DNA from 2 places in the Bradyrhizobium sp. A11 genome. Region 2 is predicted to be linked to the other one. Evidence: predicted binding sites of a transcription regulator. Region 2 holds the regulator's gene; the other holds the start of a gene.
What was found. Region 2 encodes PhoB, which activates phosphate uptake and scavenging genes when phosphate is short. Its sites were predicted from a motif close to TGTCATNNANCTGTCAT; they were not measured.
Positions count from the first base shown of each region.

Region 1 (7,075 bases), 2.7 Mb from region 2:
ACGGCGTCTCGCCGGGCGGGCAGCATTATTTTCCCGCTTTCCCCTACACGTCCTATCAGCACGCCAGGCGTGAGGACGTGCTCGATCTCTTCGCTTACATGAAGACGCTGCCGCCCGTGACCGGCAAGGTGCGCGACCACGACATGCAGTTTCCCTTCGACGTCCGGCGCAATGTCGGCATCTGGAAGTTGCTGTTTCTGGACGACAAGCCGCTCGCCGCCGACAGCAGCAAGTCACCGCAATTCAATCGCGGCGCCTATCTCGTCAACAGCTTTGGCCATTGCGCCGAATGCCACAGCCCGCGCAACGCGCTGGGCGGCATCATCTCGAGCCAGCGCTTCGCCGGCGGGCCCAATCCCGAAGGCGAGGGCTGGGTGCCCAACATCACCCAGAAGCGGCTCGGCGAGTGGAGCGTGAAGGATATCGCCTATTTCCTCAAGAACGGCGAATTGCCCGACGGCGACAGCGTCGGCGGCGCGATGACGCGCGTGATCAAGAACACCTCGCAGCTGCCCGACGAGGATATTGCGGCGATGGCGGAGTATCTCAAATCGCTGCCGCCGGTGGACGGTCCGCCGCGACCGAAGCGCAAGGAAGCCGGGGGCTAGCTCGTACCAAACGCCTTGAACGTGATGATGGTGAGGGTGTCCTGGATGCCCGGCAGCACCTGCACCTTCTCGTTGACGAAATGGCCGATGTCGGTGTCCTTGTCGACGTAGAACTTCACGAGCAGGTCGTATTGGCCGGCCGTGGAGTAGATCTCGGAGGCGATCTCGGCTTCGGCAAGCGCATTGGCCACCGTGTAGGACTGGCCGAGCTTGCATTTGATCTGGACGAAAAAAGGAACCATCGCGGGCACTCCGAAAGCGTATTCTTCCGGCTAATAGGCCAAACCCGGCACGATTTAGCAAGCGGGCCTGCCGGCTGCCGGCGGCCGGCCCGAGGCCTTGCCGCTATTCTGCGGTCGCGCTAGGACAGGCCATGGCGGTGTCCGTATCCAGCAAAGGTGCCCGGCGATGACGACCCCGGTCGCACTCACCATCGCCGGCTCCGATTCGAGCGGCGGCGCCGGCATCCAGGCCGACCTGAAGACGTTTGCGGCGCTCGGCGTCTACGGGGCGTCCGTCATCACGGCCTTGACCGCGCAGAACACCCGCGGCGTCACCGGCATCCACGCCGTGCCGGCGGCGTTCGTCACCGAGCAGATCGATGCGGTGTTCTCCGATCTCGACGTCGGCGCGGTGAAGATCGGCATGGTGGCCCAGGTCACCAGCATCGAGGTGATCGCGGCCGCACTGTTGCGCTGGTCGCCGGGGCACGTCGTGCTCGATCCCGTGATGGTGGCGACGTCGGGGGATCGCCTGCTCGCCGCGGAGGCCGTCAATGCGCTGCGCACAAAACTGGTACCGCTGGCGTCGGTGATCACGCCCAATCTGCCGGAGGCCGCGGCGCTGCTCGACGAGCCGGTCGCGGCAAGCGAAGCGGGGATCGAAAGCCAGGGGCGGCGCCTGCTGGCGCTCGGCTGCCGTGCGGTTCTGATCAAGGGCGGGCACGGCGAGGGCGCCGAGAGCATCGACTATCTCGTCAGTGGCGAGGGAACGCTCGCGCTGGCCGCGCCGCGCGTGGCGACCCGCAACACCCATGGCACCGGCTGCTCGCTGTCCTCGGCGGTCGCCGCAGGGCTCGCCAGGGGCGAGGATCTGGCAAGCGCCGTGCGCAACGCCAAGACCTGGATCAGCGCGGCGATCGCCGCCGCCGACCGCTTCAGCGTCGGACACGGCCACGGCCCGATCCATCATTTTCACAAGTTCTACTGACGCGGGCGCGCGCGGGAGCGCCGCCGCGTGCACTTTGGGGGCACCGCTAGCCCCCACATCGTCATGGCCGGGCCTGTCCCGGCCATCCACGCCTTGCCACGCAGCACGAAGAACGTGGATGCCCGGTGCCTTCGCCGCGCCGAAGCGGCCCGGGCATGACGATCACCTTCTGCGGCGCCGTCGCCTGATTGTCGCATGCGACTGATATTCGCAGGGAGGGCGAGGCTAGGCGTGATTCGTATCTAGAGGTGCCTCAAGGGTTCAACCGGTCATCCCCCTGTCACGGGACATTGTTACAGGCTGGCGCATGGGAAGTTACGATGTGAGTGACGAGGGCCCCGAGCGGCGCTTTCGCACGTTGTTCATCTCCGACGTTCATCTCGGAGCCCGCGGTTCTCAAGCCGATCTTCTGCTCGACTTCCTGCGCTACCACGATGCCGACACGATCTATCTGGTCGGCGACATCGTCGACGGCTGGGCGCTGAAATCGAGCTGGCACTGGCCGCAATCGCACAATGATCTGGTCCAGAAGCTTTTGCGCAAGGCGCGCAAGGGTGCCAAGGTCATCTACATCCCCGGCAATCACGACGAGTTCCTGCGCAACTATTACGGCACGCATTTCGGCGGCATCGACGTGGTCGAGAGCACCGTCCACACCGGCGCCGACGGCAAGCGCTATCTCGTCATCCACGGCGACATCTTCGATCTCGTGGTGCAGAACGCGCGCTGGCTCGCTCATCTCGGCGACAAGGCCTACGACTTCGCGATCCAGATGAATCGCTTCGTCAACTTCTTCCGCCGCTTGTTCAAGGTGCCCTATTGGTCGCTGTCGCAATGGGCCAAGCAGAAGGTCAAGAACGCGGTCAATTATATCGGCGCGTTCGAGCAGGCCCTCGCCGCCGAGGCGCGGCGCTACGACGCCGACGGCGTGATCTGCGGCCACATCCATTATGCCGTGATCCGCGACGAGGGCGACATTCGCTACATGAATTGCGGCGACTGGGTCGAGAGCTGCACCGCGCTCGTCGAGCACGACGATGGTCGTTTCGAGATCATCACCTGGGCGGATCACCTGCAGAAGCCGGCGGCCGTCCCGCAGGTTGCAGCCAGAGCCGCATAACAGAGGCCGCCCGATGCGCATCCTGGTCGCGACCGACGCCTGGCACCCGCAAGTCAACGGTGTGGTTCGGACGCTGACCAAGCTCGCTGACGCGGCTGAGGGGCTTGACGTCGAGGGTTCCGGCGTTGCGTTCACGTTCCTGACGCCGCAATCGTTCCGCACCTTTGCGATGCCGAGCTATCGCGACGTGCGGCTGGCGATGCCGCGCCCGGCGCGCATTGCCAGGCTGATCGAGGAGGCGCGCCCGGACAGCATCCACATCGCGACCGAAGGGCCGATCGGCCTGATGGTCCGCCGCTATTGCCGCCAGCGCCGGCTGCCGTTCACGACCAGCTTCCACACCCGCTTTCCCGAATATGTCCGCGCCCGCGTGCCGGTTCCGGGCTCGCTGATCTGGCGGGCGCTGCGCCGCTTCCATGCTCCCAGCCGTGCCGTGATGGCGGCAACGCCTGCGCTCGCCTGCGAGCTGGCCGAGCGCGGTTTCGACAATGTCGTGTTGTGGCCCCGCGGCGTCGACACAAAGGTGTTCCATCCGCGCGCCATCGACCTCTGCCTGCCGGCACCGGTGTTCCTGTCGGTCGGCCGCGTCGCGGTGGAGAAGAATCTCGAAGCGTTCCTCGATCTCGATCTGCCCGGCACAAAGGTGATCGTGGGCGACGGCCCGGCGCGCGCCGCGCTGGAAGAGGCCTATCCCGATGCGATCTTCCTCGGCGAGAAGCACGGAGAGGCCCTGGCGGACATCTATGCGGCGGCCGACGTGTTCGTGTTCCCGAGCAAGACCGACACGTTCGGCCTGGTGCTATTGGAGGCGCTGGCGAGCGGCCTGCCGGTCGCGGCCTTTCCGGTGAAGGGGCCCCGCGACGTGATCGGCGATGCCCCGGTCGGCGCCCTCGATCACGACCTACGCAACGCCTGCTTCGCGGCGCTCGATATCTCCCGGCAGGACTGTGTCGAATTCGCCGCCAATTACACCTGGGAAGCCTCGGCGAGGGCTTTTGTTGATAACATCCAGGCGGTGGGGGCCTTGCTGCCGGGCCGGGACGGCACGGAACAGCCGCGCTTCGTCGCCTGAAGGGAAGATTCCTCGCGCGGAGGTGTCTTGCCCGCGGCTCGATGGCCGCGATAAGGTCTGATATGACCGAACAGCTTCTCCCGATCGGCCCCGCCGACATCGACGCCGCAGCGCGCGTGATCGCGCCCTACGCCATCCGCACCCCGCTGTTGTCCTTTCCGGTGCTCAACGAGCGGGTTGGCGCCAAAGTCTTCCTGAAGCCGGAGATGCTGCAACGTACCGGCTCGTTCAAGTTCCGCGGCGCGTTCAACAAGGTGTTCTCGATCCCGCAGGACAAGCGCGCCGGCGGCGTCGTCGCGTTCTCCTCCGGCAACCATGCTCAGGGCGTGGCGGCGGCGGCAAAAATCCTCGACATGCAGGCGACCATCGTGATGCCTGCGGATGCGCCGCTGTCCAAGCGCGAGCGCACCAAATCCTACGGCGCCGAGGTCGTGCTCTATGATCGCGACAAGGACGACCGCGAGGCGATCTCGCGCGGCATCGCCGAGAAGCGCGGCGCGACGCTGGTGAGGCCCTACGACGATCCGTTCGTGATCGCAGGGCAGGGCACCGCCGGCCGCGAGATCGCGGAGGACATGGCAACGCTTGGCCTTTCCCCCGACATCGTGGTGGCACCGGCATCCGGCGGCGGCCTGATCGCGGGCGTCGCGACCGCGGTGAAGGCACGCTATCCGCTGGCCGAGATCGTGGTGGCCGAGCCCGAGGCGTTCGACGATCACGGCATTTCGCTGAGCGCGGGTCATCGCGAGCCGCACGGGCCCGCGGGCCGCACCATCTGCGATGCGCTGATGGCCCTGATCCCCGGCGAGATGACCTTTGCGATCAACAGCAAGCTGCTGGCGCGCGGCGTCACCGCATCGGACAAGGAAGTCGGCGCCGCCGTCGCGTTCGCTTATCGCGAGCTCAAGCTGGTGGTGGAGCCGGGCGGCGCGGTGGGTCTTGCCGCCCTGCTGGCGGGACGTCTCGACGTCGCCGGCAAGAACGTCGTCATCGTGCTCTCCGGCGGCAATGTCGATGCGGATCTGTTCGCGGAGCTGGTGGCCTGATTTCTAAAGCGGTCCGCTCGCTTTTGCCTGCCGGACGCAATCGCACGTCCGATGCGTGTTGGAGCGCGTGGTCGCCTCCACGGCGTCATGGCCGGGCTTGTCCCGGCGATCCACGTCTTTGCCGGCAGCACCAAGAACGTGGATGGCCGGGACAAGCCCGGGCATGACGGCTCCTCTGAATTGCCCGCTACCCTGACATGAAAAGGGGGGGAGCATCGCGGCCCCACCCCTCGTCGTTGTGTGGCTCGCGCGATCAGCGCATGAAGCCGCCGCGGCGATTGCCGCCATTGCTCATGCTCGGCGCCTGGTTCATCGACTGCCGGAAGTTGTTGTTGCTGTTGCTGTTGACCATGCGGCTCGGCATCGTGTTCAGCTGCGGACGGTTGGTCTGGACGCTGTTCTGCACCTTGTTCACCGGGTTGTTGTTGGGCTTCACGATGCCGGTGTTGCCGTTGTTGACGCGGATCGGCTGGTTCTGGGTCTGAACGACCGGCTTTGCGTCGATCGTCGAGCCGCCCTTGCCGACGTTCACCGGCATGCTCACGATCTTGCCCGGCTTGCCGCTGACGTTGCCGCCGTCCGGCTTGCTGCTGGTCGCAGGCAGCGTCACGATCTTGCCGATGCCGCCCTTGTTGGTGGTGGTCGGCGCGGGCAGGGTGACGATCTTGCCCGGGGTCTGCGACGGCGTGCCGTTTTGCTGGTTGTTGTTGCCCGAGGGCAGGTTGACGATCTGGCCGCCATTGCCGGGCTTGCCGATGACATTGCCGTCGATCGGCTTCTGCACGATCGGCAGGTTGCCATTGGGCTGACCGCCGCCATTGCCCTGCTGCAGCAGCGGCATGTATTTCGGCTGGCCGAGATTGCCGATCTTGATGGCCGGGGCAATGTTCTGCGGCGCCAGGAACTTGGTCGCCTGCATCAAGGGGATCTGCTTCGGCTGCGCCTGCAGCTTCAGCGCGACCTGCGCATAGGGGCTGTTGCCGTAGCTGTCATAGAAGCTCTTGTACCCGACTGGCGAGTTCGCCAGCACGGTCTTGTGCCAGGCCTGCGAGATCAGGATGTTGTTGAGCAGCCAGCGGACATGGTCGCACAGCGGGTCGTGCGGATACATCCGGATGAACTCCTGATAATATTCCGGCCGGCCCTCGGACACGACGTAGTCATAGGCCTGGCGCGTCGAACGGCTCGGCAGGTTGGAGGCCATCTGCACCACCGGCGCTTTCACCGGCGCGCGGTTGGCGGCGACAGCGGTGTCACCGAAGAAGGTGAAGTCCGACGTGAGTGAGGAGCTCTCCCACGGGATCTGCGCGCCGCTGGTGGTCTGGTTGACCTGCAGGCGGACGCGCTTGAACAATTGCTCGATCGGCACGTTGGGCTCGCGCGCCACGTTCAGGAAGGCTTGCGTGTACGGGCTGTGGCCGCTCGTGCCGTCGAGCGCCTCGGCGCCCGGCGCGGTCGAGTAACCGACAATCGAGCCGTTCGGCGCATCGACGATGGCAAGGCCGCGGCCGGCGTCGTTGACTTCAGGGAACGGGTTGTTGCGGCAGGCATCGAGGATGACGATGCGCATGCGGCTCGGGATCGTCTCCAGTGTCGACATCACGTCGACGAGGCGCACCGAATTGTTGACGAGCTCGGTCGGGCTGGAGACCTTGGCGTCGACCGGAACGAGATAGTTCTCGCCGGCGAGCTGCACGCCGTGGCCGGCGTAATAGACCATCGCCACCGTGTTTGGACCGCGCGAGGCGACCTTGGCGGAGAAGTCCTGGACGACGCGCAGCATGTCGTTCTGGGTCAGGTCGGTCGCTGCGACGACCTCGAAGCCGGCAGAGTTCAGGAACTGCGCGATCGACTGGGCGTCATCGTCGGGGTTCGCCAGCTGCGGCGCATTCTGGTAGTTCGCATTGCCGATCACCAGCGCCACCCGCTGCTCCGGGCCTTGCAGCGCGGTGGGGGCAGGCTGGACCGGGGCGACTTGCGCGGAAACGGGCCCGCAGGTGAAGCCGAACAGGCTTCCCAC
Region 1 is NZ_CP149509.1:4,676,747-4,683,821, reverse strand. It holds gene WI560_RS22065 (c-type cytochrome) at 1-608, shown strand, start outside; gene WI560_RS22060 (Lrp/AsnC family transcriptional regulator) at 605-850, opposite strand; gene thiD (bifunctional hydroxymethylpyrimidine kinase/phosphomethylpyrimidine kinase) at 1,017-1,817, shown strand; gene WI560_RS22050 (UDP-2,3-diacylglucosamine diphosphatase) at 2,125-2,937, shown strand; gene WI560_RS22045 (glycosyltransferase family 4 protein) at 2,951-4,009, shown strand; gene WI560_RS22040 (threonine/serine dehydratase) at 4,072-5,055, shown strand; gene WI560_RS22035 (caspase domain-containing protein) at 5,309-7,075, opposite strand, start outside.
Region 1: the regulator PhoB is predicted to act here: its motif matches at 2,085-2,101, upstream of WI560_RS22050 (UDP-2,3-diacylglucosamine diphosphatase).

Region 2 (7,075 bases):
GACATCCTCGACCGTCTCGATCAGCGAACGCGCCTCGACCCAGGCATCGTCCTCGGTGACGGCATGCACCTCGACGCCGTCAGGCGCATCGCCCGGATGCAAGTCCGCCTGCCGCGCGCGCTCCGGCGCCTTCGGCAGAAACTGCATGAGCATGCCGCCGGCGCGCCAGCGATGCTTGCCGCCGTCGCTGGAGCGCCATTCCTCGCCGACCGCGAGACGCACCTTGGTCGGGATCTGCTCGGAGCGCAGGAAATATTCGTGGGCGGCGTCTTCCAGGCTGCCGCCATCGAGCGCGACCAGGCCCTGGTAGCGGCTCATGTCGGGGCCCTGGTCGATGGTCATGGCGAGATGACCGCGGCCGAGCAGCGCGCCGGAACGCATGCCGGATTCTTGGGCCTCGCCGAGACGCGCGGCATCGAAGCGGGCATAGGCGCGCAGGCGATCCGGCGCCTGGTAGTCCACCACCAGGAACGACACTGGACCGTCGGTCTGGGCCTGGAGAATGAAGCGCCCCTCGAATTTCAGCGCCGAGCCGAGCAGCGTCGTCAGCACGATGGCCTCGCCGAGCAGCTTGCCGACGGGCGCGGGATAATCGTGCTTGGTCAGGATGTCGTCGAGCGCCGGGCCAAGCCGCACCAGACGCCCGCGCACGTCGAGCGCATCGACCTCGTAGGGCAGCACGGCGTCATCGATCGGAATTGCGGATGGTGCGCGAACCGGGCCTTCGGACCCGGTCTTCATGTCAGGAGATTGGGAAACCATGGCGCTCTATCTGGGGTCGGAGGTGGGAAATGGAAGGGGCGCGGAGGTGGTGTGTTCCAGGTGCGGATTAAGCGGTGGCAAGCCGCTCAAATTCGATGTCGTCCCGGGGCGCGCGAAGCGCGAGCCCGGGATCCATAACCACAGGCTGCGATTTGGCGAAGACTGTTGGCGTCGCTCAGCCTGCCACAAGAGAGATTCCGCGGTATGGGTCCCGGATCGGCGCGCGCTTGTGGCGCGCTTGTCCGGGACGACAATTGTGTATGAGGCGGCAGCAGGGCCGCCAGCGCGGCTACTTCACCGCGTCGAAGCACCAGGCCAAGATGCCCTTCTGCGCGTGCAGGCGGTTTTCGGCCTCGTCGAACACGACCGATTGCGGGCCGTCGATCACTTCATCAGTGACCTCCTCGCCGCGGTGGGCGGGCAGGCAATGCATGAACAGGGCATCGGGCTTGGCGAGCGACATCAGCTTGCCGTTGACCTGGTAGGGCTTGAGCACGTTGTGGCGATGCTCGCCTTCCTTGTCGCCCATCGACACCCAGGTGTCGGTGACGACGCAATCGGCGCCGCGCACCGCGGCTTCCGGATCGGTGCCGAGCACGATCGGCGCGCCGGTCGCCTTGATCCAGTCGCGCATCGCCTTTTTCGGCGCGAGCTCCGGAGGGGTGGCGACGTTGAGCTGGAATTTGAAGCGCTCGGCGGCGTGGGCCCAGGACGCCAGCACGTTGTTGTCGTCACCGGTCCAGGCCACTATCTTGCCCTCGATCGGGCCGCGATGCTCCTCGTAGGTCATGAGGTCGGCCATCACCTGGCAGGGATGCGAGCGCCGCGTCAGGCCGTTGATGACGGGCACGGTGGCGTTGGCCGCAAGCTCGAGCAGCGCATCGTGATTGAGGATGCGGATCATGATGGCGTCGACATAGCGCGACAGCACGCGGGCGGTGTCGGCGATGGTCTCGCCGCGGCCGAGCTGCATCTCGGCGCCGGTGAGCATGATCGCCTCGCCGCCGAGCTGGCGCATGCCGACGTCGAACGACACCCGGGTCCGCGTCGAGGGACGCTCGAAGATCATCGCCAGCGTCTTGCCTTCGAGCGGCCGCACCGGCTGATGCGCCTTCTGCTTCGCCTTCATCGCGCTCGACGCGGCGAGCATGCGCTTGAGCTCCGACAAGGGCAGCTCGTTGATGTCGAGGAAGTGCTTCGGCGTCTTGGTCGGGGACTTGCTCATCAGCTTGCCGCCCGCTTGCTCTGGCCGGCCGACAATGCGGTGCAGGCCCGCTCCAGCCGCCCGACGCTGTCCTCGATCTCGGCTTCGGTGACGATCAAGGGCGGCAGGAAGCGCACGACATTGTCGCCGGCCCCGACGGTCAGGAGCTTTTCGTCGCGCAAGGCGGCGACCAGGTCGCCCGAGGGCACGACGGCCTTGATGCCGATCAGGAGGCCCTCGCCGCGCACCTCGCTGACGATGTCGGGGTGACGGTCGATCACCGAGGCGAGCTTCTGCTTGAGCAGCAGCGACATCTTCTGCACGTGGTCGAAGAAGCCGGGCTTAAGCATGACGTCGAGCACGGCGTTGGCCGCCGAGATCGCCAGCGGATTGCCGCCGAAGGTCGAGCCGTGCGAGCCGGGCCCCATGCCGGCCGCCGCGTCCGCGGTCGCCAGCACGGCGCCGATCGGGAAGCCGCCGCCGAGCGCCTTCGCCAGCGACATCACGTCAGGCGTGACGCCGGTGCGCCGATACGCGAACAGATCGCCGGCACGGCCCATGCCGGTCTGCACCTCGTCGAAGGCGAGCAGCAGGCCCTTCTCGTCGCAAAGCTGGCGGAGCGCCTTGAGGAACGCCGGCGGTGCCGAACGCACGCCGCCCTCGCCCTGGATCGGCTCGATCAGGATACCGGCGGTGTCGGGCCCGATCGCCTTCTTGACGGCTTCGAGGTCGCCATGCGGCACCTGGTCGAAGCCGTCCATCGGCGGACCGAACCCTTCGAGATATTTTGCCGATCCGGTCGCAGCGAGCGTCGCCAGCGTGCGGCCGTGGAAGGCGCCCTCGAAGGTGATGATGCGGTAACGCTCCGGATGCCCCTTGGAGAAGTGATGATGGCGCACCAGCTTGATCACGCCCTCCAGCGCCTCGGCGCCGGAATTGCAGAAGAACACCAGGTCGGCAAAACTCTCGTGGCACAGGCGCGCGGCGAGCTTCTCGCCGTCCGGGCTCTGGAACAGGTTCGACATGTGCCACAGCTTCGTCGCCTGCTCCTGCAACGCCTTGATCAGATGCGGGTGGCAATGGCCGAGCGCATTGACGGCGACGCCCGAGGTGAAATCGAGATAGCGATCGCCATTGGTTGCGATCAGCCAGCAGCCTTCGCCGCGTTCAAAACCGAGGTTGGCCCTGGCGAAAACGGGGAGCAAATGCGGGGCTGCGCTGTTAGTCATGACGGCCACTTGATGTTGCGGACGGTGTGAGGCGTGCATTGCGCAACGCACCATCCACCGGCCCGGAAAACGAAACGTGCCGCCTTTTAAGGGCGGCACGCACGACTATCTTAGGCCTGGTGAAACGGGTGTCAATGCCGCCCGAAAGCCCCAGAAAACGGTGGTGAAACGGTGATTCCGTAGTCTTGCGGTCGCGATTTTGCGGGTTTTTCACCACGGAACATGTGGAAGCGAGTCGGCGGACTCTTGCGCGTGAGTCACGCCATATTGTAGCGTTTGGATTGTCAGATACGACATCTCGTGCGGCAGTTCTGATCCCAAGAGTCCTCATGTACCGGCGTAAACGTTCGGGCGTCAGTTGCGCGCCCGGCGAGCCCTAAGGGATTCGAGCGGCACGGGTTTTTCGAGGCTTAGGCATTCGCCGCACGGACCGCCAGGATGGCAGCCGCGCGGCGAGGGAAAGGGTGCAATGACGGTTTTGACCTGGTCCGACGATCGCGTCGAGCAGCTGAAAAAGCTCTGGGAGGCCGGATTGTCGGCCAGCCAGATCGCAGCAGAGCTCGGCAATGTGACCCGCAATGCCGTGATCGGCAAAGTGCACAGGCTCGGCCTGTCCGGCCGCGCCAAGAGCCCTTCGTCGGCCGCGCCCCGGCCGCGCAAGGCGCGTCCCGCCCAGCACATGATGCGGGTGACGCGCCCCATCGCGCGCGGCAACACCGCGCTGGCGCAGGCCTTCGAGGTCGAGGTCGAGGCCGAACCCGTCACCTACGACAACGTGGTGCCGATGAGCCAGCGGCTGTCGCTGCTCGAATTGAACGAGGCGACCTGCCACTGGCCGGTGGGCGATCCCTCGAGCCCGGATTTCTTCTTCTGCGGCGGCAAGGCCCTGTCCGGCCTGCCCTATTGCGCCCAGCACTCGCGCGTGGCGTATCAGCCGGCGGCGGATCGGCGCCGCGCGGCACCGAAGCCCACGCGCTGAGCGAGATTTAGCTGATCGCAAACGCGGCAGTCGTCACACGACGGCGCCTCAAGACATCCGATGTCGTCCCGGACAAGCGCGCCACAAGCGCGCGCAGATCCGGGACCCATAGCCACCGCAGGATGTGGTTAGGGGGACTCGGAGTTACCTATTTCGTGTAACAATCACTTGCTGTGGTTATGGATCCCGGATCTGCGCTGACGCTTGTCCGGGACGACACCGATACTGTGGCGGCAACTCGCTAGACCACCTCACCCGCCCTTACGTCTGCTCCGCCTTCGCGAAGCGATCGTCCAGTGCGTAGCCGGCGCCGCGGACGGTGCGGATCGGGTCCTGCTCGCGGCCGAGATTGAGCAGCTTGCGCAGGCGGCCGATATGGACGTCAACGGTGCGCTCGTCGATGTAGATGTCGCGGCCCCAGACGCTGTCGAGCAGCTGCTCGCGCGAGAACACGCGGCCGGGATGCTCCAGGAAGAACTCCAGCAGGCGATATTCGGTCGGGCCGAGATCGATCGGGCGGCCGGAGCGCGCGACGCGGCGCTTGTCGCGATCGAGCTCGATGTCGCCATAGGCCAGCACGGTCGCGAGCCGCTCGGGGCTGGCGCGCCTGAGCAGGCCCTTCACGCGCGCCAGCAGCTCCGGCACCGAGAACGGCTTGACGATGTAGTCGTCGGCGCCGGTCGCAAGGCCGCGCACCCGCTCGCTCTCCTCGCCGCGCGCGGTGAGCATGATGATCGGCAGCTGCTTGGTCTCGGGCCGGGTGCGCAGGCGCCGGCACAGCTCGATGCCGGAGAGGCCCGGCAGCATCCAGTCGAGCACGATCAGATCGGGAATGTGTTCCTTGAGGCGGGTGTCGGCGTCGTCGCCGCGCATCACCGTCTCGACGTCATAGCCGTCGCCTTCGAGGTTGTAACGCAGAAGCTCGGTGAGAGCTTCCTCGTCCTCAACCACCATAATGCGTGCGCCCATGTTGTCGTCGCTCCTTGAGGTCTTCAGGTATTCGGGATCGTCGTGGCGAACGTGGTCATGTCGCCCTTCGGCCGCTTGTCGGTGATCGCCTGGCCCTCGATCATGTAGAACACGGTCTCGGCGATGTTGGTGGCGTGGTCGCCGATGCGCTCGATGTTCTTGGCGCAGAACATCAGATGGATGCAGAACGAGATGTTGCGCGGATCCTCCATCATGTAGGTGAGGAGCTCGCGGAACAGCGAGGTGCAGATCGCGTCGACCTCCTCGTCGCCCTTCCACACCGCCATCGCCGCCGGCAGATCGTGCGCGGCATAGGCGTCGAGCACGCTCTTGACCTGCTGCTGCACCAGGTCGGTCATGTGCTCCAGGCCGCGGAACAGCTTGAGCGGATGGAAGTCGGTCTCCAGCGCGGCGACGCGCTTGCCCATGTTCTTGGCGAGGTCGCCGATGCGCTCGAGGTCGGTCGCAACGCGCATGGCGCCGACGATCTCGCGCAGGTCCACCGCCATCGGCTGGCGGCGGGCGATGGTGAGCACGGCGCGCTCCTCGATGCGCTTCTGCAGCGCGTCGAGATCGGCGTCGATGGCGACGACGCGCTGGCCGAGCGCGACGTCGCGGCGGATCAGCGCATCGACGGAATCGACGATCATGCGCTCGGCGATGCCGCCCATCTCGGCGACCAGGCGCGTGAGCTCCTGGAGGTCGGTGTCGAAGGCCTTTGCGGTATGTTCGGTACCCATGTTGCGTCTCCTCAGCCGAACCGGCCGGTGATGTAGTCCTGCGTCCGCCGGTCGGTCGGCGACGTGAAGATCTTGCTGGTGTCGTCGAACTCGATCAGCTCGCCGAGATACATGAAGGCGGTCTTGTCGGAGACGCGCGCCGCCTGCTGCATGTTGTGGGTGACGATCGCGATCGTGTAGTTCTCGGACAATTCCTGGATCAGCTCCTCGACCTTGGCGGTCGAGATCGGGTCGAGCGCCGAGCAGGGCTCGTCGAACAGGATCACCTCGGGCCGCACCGCGACGGTGCGGGCGATGCAGAGGCGCTGCTGCTGGCCGCCGGAGAGCGACAGACCGGAGGCGTTGAGCTTGTCCTTGACCTCGTTCCACAGCGCGCCGCCGCGCAGCGCCTTCTCGACGCGGTCGTCCATCTCGGACTTGGAGATCTTCTCGTAGAGGCGGATGCCGAAGGCGATGTTCTCGTAGATCGTCATCGGGAACGGGGTCGGCTTCTGGAACACCATGCCGACCCGGGCGCGCATCAGGTTGAGGTCGAGCTTGGGGTCGAGGATGTTGGTGTGGTCAAGCAGCAGCTGGCCGGTGGCGCGCTGGCCCGGATAGAGGTCGTACATCCGGTTGAAGATGCGCAGCAGGGTCGACTTGCCGCAGCCGGACGGGCCGATGAAGGCGGTGACGCGGTTGGTGCCGAGCGCCAGGTTGATGTTCTTCAGCGCATGGTGCTCACCGTAGTAGAAGTTGAGGTTGCGCGCGGTGACCTTGGCCGGCGCCTCGGGCAGCGGCTGCGAGCCGGGGTGAACGGTCGGCGCGCTGACGGAAACAGACATTTCACTCATTTTGCAGTCCTCTCGGCACCAAGGATGCGGGCGCCAATGTTCAGGGCAAGCACGGTCAGGGTGATCAGCAGCGCGCCGCTCCAGGCGAGCTGCTTCCAATAGGCGTAGGGGCTCTGCACGAAGTTGTTGATGGTAACCGGCAGGTTCGCCATCGTCTTGTCCAGGCCGAGGCTGAAGAACTGGTTGGACAGCGCGGTGAACAGCAGCGGCGCGGTCTCGCCGGCGACGCGCGCCGTGGCGAGCAGCACGCCGGTGATGAGGCCGGAGCGCGCGGCGCGGTAAGCGATGCGCTTGATCACCAGCGAGCGCGGCAGGCCCAGCGCGCTGGCGGCTTCGCGCAGCGGGTTCGGCACCAGCAG
Region 2 is NZ_CP149509.1:465,868-472,942, reverse strand. It holds gene WI560_RS02095 (Hsp33 family molecular chaperone) at 1-762, opposite strand, end outside; gene argF (ornithine carbamoyltransferase) at 1,052-1,987, opposite strand; gene WI560_RS02085 (aspartate aminotransferase family protein) at 1,987-3,195, opposite strand; gene WI560_RS02080 (GcrA family cell cycle regulator) at 3,665-4,174, shown strand; gene phoB (phosphate regulon transcriptional regulator PhoB) at 4,436-5,143, opposite strand; gene phoU (phosphate signaling complex protein PhoU) at 5,167-5,883, opposite strand; gene pstB (phosphate ABC transporter ATP-binding protein PstB) at 5,895-6,716, opposite strand; gene pstA (phosphate ABC transporter permease PstA) at 6,713-7,075, opposite strand, start outside.